One region of the Fusibacter sp. QWL-12 genome, then DNA from elsewhere that is predicted to be linked to it. Evidence: a T-box and tRNA genes for the amino acid it is inferred to sense, from the RefSeq annotation. Region 1 holds a T-box; the other holds one or more tRNA genes.
What was found. A T-box is a leader RNA that pairs with one kind of tRNA and senses whether it is charged. The one in region 1 lies ahead of lysS (lysine--tRNA ligase), so its partner is inferred to be a tRNA-Lys.

Region 1 (2,238 bases):
ATGCGATGTTAGAAAACTTAGGTGCCAGTGCAATAGATGCATTTGGTACAGAAAGCTGAAGCATTTCTGCAATAGGCGCATCTAGGCTATCATCGGCAAAATAACGGCCTACCAATCTTTCGTACTCTGTATATAATCGGTTGATGTCTTCGTCAAGACCGATATCAAACGCATCACTGTGATCGTATTTAGAAAACAAAAATAGGATGATCTCAGCTGGATAGACCTGTAAAAGATCAGCAGGTGTGATGAGATGACCTGTAGAACTGGACATTTTCGCTGAGTTGCCTTTTAGACCGATAAATTCATAAGGAATATAATGTGGTGCAGGTCTTGAAAACACTTTTTTTGTAAGGTCACTAGAGACTCTAAAGCTACCATTTTCAGCTGAGTGATCGCGTCCACCTGGTTCAAAAACGACGTTTTCATGTCGCCATCTCATTGGCCAATCCACTTTCCAAGTGAGTTTGATGCGGTTGAACCCTTCTAGCTCAGTGTATTCATGATGACCACACGCACAGGTGTATTCTAATATATCTGAGTCACTATCATAGTGCATGTGCGTCATGGTATCCTTGCCACAGCTTCTACAGTAGATGTTGATGGGATAATAGCTTGCACGTTCAGTTTCATCCCATTCTTGAGTTTTATATGAGGTGATGATGTCGTAAATTTGATGACGATTCAACAGCGCTTCACGTACGGCCTCAGTATAAGTACCCGCTTGATACATCTCAGACTGGTAGATAAATTCTGGATAAATGTTAAAACGTGCCAAAGCACTTTCAAATTCTGCTTCGAAATGCGCAGCATATGAACTATGACAGCCGTATGGATCAGGTACTTCGCTGTATGGCAGACCAATATAAGCCTCAAACTGCTCTGGTATACCTGCTGGAACTTTTCTAAAACGATCATAATCGTCCCAAGAAAAGATAAATCTTGTTTTTGCGCCAAGTGACTCAAGTGCTTTTACGACAAAGTATGTGGTCACCACTTCTCTAAAATTGCCTATGTGGACATGACCAGATGGACTGATGCCAGACGCACATACGATGGTTTCTTCAGTGCCATGTTGTCTAATTAATTCAGTTGCAGTTTCGATTGCCCAATGCATAATATACCTCCTAAAATGGGTTAAGATTATATAATGCGCAACTGGTTAGAATCGAACCGACAACTGAAGTGACTGAAGCTTAATGTTTATTTTCCACAAACAAGATTGTGGCTAAATAAAAAAACTCCCGACATCAAGACATCTGTCTTGAGGACGAGAGTTAAACTTCGTGGTACCACCTCAATTTGTCGTTAGAAACGACCTTTTTCAAGTACGCCATAAATGGTTATACTCTATCCTGATAACGGGGGCAACCGTTGCATCATCTTCTATCTGTAATTAAACGATAGATTCCTTGCAAAGCTCAGAGGCTTTTTTCTTCAAAATGATCATTTCTCCTTCTCAGCAACCGGAGTTCTCTGTAAAATGTCTCTTCTGAATACTCTTCTCTTCGTAGCCAGTTTTGCATTTTGTTAAAAATTATAATAATGCATAAAATTACAGGTGTCAATAGTTTTTATAATTTAATTTTAAGCATTTCCATATGTGGGATATTATCTTCAAGATAAATTTCTGAAACTTTTTCAAAGCCGAGAGATTCATAAAATTTTTGAAGATAGGCTTGTGCTGAGATACGGATAGGGACATTGCCATAGGTGTCCTTTATCGCACGAAAGGCATTGATCATTAATTCTCGCCCTAGTCCAGTGCCTCTTGTTTGTTCAGAAACGATTACTCTTCCAATGGAGACCTCGTCAAATGACACACTGGGTGGTAAAATTCTCAAGTAAGCTAAGATCTCTGGTCTGCTACTCTCATTGAGAATACGAGAATCATCATAAGCATACAGATGATAACAAACTTGATCCTTATAGTCGAGTTCAGGGTAAAGGCAGGCTTGCTCTATGATAAACACATTTACTCTTAGCGCAAGCAAATCATAAAGTGTTTCTGTAGAAAGTTCAGGAAAAGTTTTGAGTTCCCAATTCATAATTAACCTCCAAATTGAATTGACACTATTATATCATTATTGCTAGTGGTATGTTAAACTATTAGAAAATACCTTGTAAGGGTTCAGTTTAAAGAGGTTTATATAGAAAGTTATCAAGTAAAGGATGAGAGTTAAATGATCAGAATAAAAAGAATTAATAAAATTATGCTGTTGCTGTTTGTATTTTTAT
Region 2 (2,238 bases), 1.3 Mb from region 1:
TAGTTGGCTAGAGCGTCCGGTTCATACCCGGAAGGTCGGTGGTTCGAATCCGCCCGCCGCTACCATTTTTACTCTTATTCATGGCCCCTTGGTCAAGCGGTCAAGACACCGCCCTTTCACGGCGGTAACAGGGGTTCGATTCCCCTAGGGGTCACCATTTGGAAGTTTAGCTCAGCTGGGAGAGCATCTGCCTTACAAGCAGAGGGTCATAGGTTCGATCCCTATAACTTCCACCATTTTTGAACTTAGAAATAAGTTCATCGCGGTCCAGTAGTTCAGTTGGTTAGAACGCTAGCCTGTCACGCTAGAGGTCGAGGGTTCGAGTCCCTTCTGGATCGCCATTTATATGCCGGTGTAGCTCAATTGGTAGAGCAACTGACTTGTAATCAGTAGGTCGCGGGTTCGAGTCCCATCACCGGCTCCATTTTTCAAAGTGGAGGGGTTCCCGAGTGGCCAAAGGGGGCGGACTGTAAATCCGTTATCTGAGATTTCGAAGGTTCGAATCCTTCTCCCTCCACCAAAATTTCATTTATGGGTATATTGATTTGTATGTGGAACGGACTTGTTTGGTAAAAAACAAGCAAATTTGGAAGCATGTACATCCACTTGCGGGTGTAGCTCAATGGTAGAGCCCCAGCCTTCCAAGCTGGTTGTGAGAGTTCGATTCTCTTCACCCGCTCCATCAAGACATTGGGGATTCGCCAAGCGGTAAGGCAACGGACTTTGACTCCGTCATTCACAGGTTCAAATCCTGTATCCCCAGCCATTTTTAACGTGATCCATTAGCTCAGTCGGTAGAGCACCTGACTTTTAATCAGGGTGTCCCGCGTTCGAGTCGCGGATGGATCACCATTTTCATCAAGGTCCATTAGCTTAGTTGGTAGAGCACCTGACTCTTAATCAGGGGGTCCAGAGTTCGAGTCTCTGATGGACCACCAACAAGTTATTTTTTAAGGAGAGGTACCGAAGCGGTCATAACGGGGCGGTCTTGAAAACCGTTAGGGTGCAAGCCCACGTGGGTTCGAATCCCACCCTCTCCGCCATAAAATTTTGGAGAAGTACTCAAGTGGCTGAAGAGGCTCCCCTGCTAAGGGAGTAGGTCTCGACAAGGGGCGCGAGGGTTCAAATCCCTCCTTCTCCGCCAATTTCTTTATGGAACATTATGCAAGAGTAATCTTGCTAGGATGCTCAGAGGGCCATTAGCTCAGTTGGTTAGAGCATCCGGCTCATAACCGGATGGTCCGGGGTTCGAGTCCCTGATGGCCCACCATTAATACAATAGGGGTGTAGCTCAGCTGGTAGAGCAGCGGTCTCCAAAACCGCGTGTCGTGGGTTCGAAGCCTGTCACCCCTGCCATTCAATTTTATATTTATCTTCGGGGTGTAGCGCAGTTTGGTAGCGCATCTGGTTTGGGACCAGAGGGCCGCGGGTTCAAATCCTGCCACCCCGACCATTTTCAATAATTGTGGGCGTATAGCTCAGCTGGTTAGAGCGCACGCCTGATAAGCGTGAGGTCGGTGGTTCGAGTCCACTTATGCCCACCACAATTATGCCCAGATAGCTCAGTCGGTAGAGCAGGGGACTGAAAATCCCCGTGTCGGTGGTTCGATTCCGCCTCTGGGCACCATTAACAAACTTAGGTTTGTTTTTTTTTTTTACTAAAAAAACTAGTTAAGTTAAGCTTAACTAGTTTTAATTATTTATTCTCAGTTTCATTTGTGGTTAAAAGTCTAAGACATCAAATTCATAGATTTTTTTTCTGAAGTGAGATGGATATTAAATTGTAAGACTTAAAGAGGGTATAAAAAACTGTTGTAATAAATGATCTAATACATAATAAATATTATCCCTTATTAGTTCGTCGTTAAAAACCATTAATGATGAATGCTTTTCTTCATCAGAACAGGACTCAAAAGATTTGCTATAGAGGAGATTAGAGTTAAAGAATCCGTAATTATTTCCTCTAGGATCTGAAAACTGATTAAAATATAGCTTACACTGCAGACTATTATTTGAGTAATATAAATAATATGAGGGATCATCAAGCTGAAAATCTAGTAATGATATTTTATCATTAAGTGTAATCCCAACTTCAATATAAGATTTTTTAAGTTTAATAGAATTGATATATGACTTAATAGAGAGTATTTTAAATTGAGCTGGGGCAAATTCTTGAATGCTGTGTGTGATCTTTAAAAGAGGAACCATATTAATTATATCTTCATAATTATGAAGCAG

Region 2: it encodes a tRNA-Lys, which carries the amino acid that the T-box ahead of lysS (lysine--tRNA ligase) is inferred to sense. The anticodon was not compared.

Annotation. Positions count from the first base shown of each region.
Region 1 is NZ_CM178745.1:1,793,097-1,795,334, forward strand. It holds gene lysS (lysine--tRNA ligase) at 1-1,117, opposite strand, end outside; T-box leader at 1,264-1,521, opposite strand; gene AC4PID_RS08860 (GNAT family N-acetyltransferase) at 1,575-2,048, opposite strand; gene AC4PID_RS08865 (WG repeat-containing protein) at 2,184-2,238, shown strand, end outside.
Region 2 is NZ_CM178745.1:459,260-461,497, reverse strand. It holds tRNA gene AC4PID_RS02735 (tRNA-Met) at 1-65, shown strand, start outside; tRNA gene AC4PID_RS02730 (tRNA-Glu) at 83-157, shown strand; tRNA gene AC4PID_RS02725 (tRNA-Val) at 161-236, shown strand; tRNA gene AC4PID_RS02720 (tRNA-Asp) at 265-341, shown strand; tRNA gene AC4PID_RS02715 (tRNA-Thr) at 349-424, shown strand; tRNA gene AC4PID_RS02710 (tRNA-Tyr) at 436-520, shown strand; tRNA gene AC4PID_RS02705 (tRNA-Gly) at 609-682, shown strand; tRNA gene AC4PID_RS02700 (tRNA-Gln) at 692-766, shown strand; tRNA gene AC4PID_RS02695 (tRNA-Lys) at 777-852, shown strand; tRNA gene AC4PID_RS02690 (tRNA-Lys) at 863-938, shown strand; tRNA gene AC4PID_RS02685 (tRNA-Ser) at 955-1,043, shown strand; tRNA gene AC4PID_RS02680 (tRNA-Ser) at 1,053-1,144, shown strand; tRNA gene AC4PID_RS02675 (tRNA-Ile) at 1,194-1,270, shown strand; tRNA gene AC4PID_RS02670 (tRNA-Trp) at 1,281-1,356, shown strand; tRNA gene AC4PID_RS02665 (tRNA-Pro) at 1,377-1,453, shown strand; tRNA gene AC4PID_RS02660 (tRNA-Ile) at 1,468-1,544, shown strand; tRNA gene AC4PID_RS02655 (tRNA-Phe) at 1,552-1,627, shown strand; gene AC4PID_RS02650 (ribonuclease H-like domain-containing protein) at 1,777-2,238, opposite strand, start outside.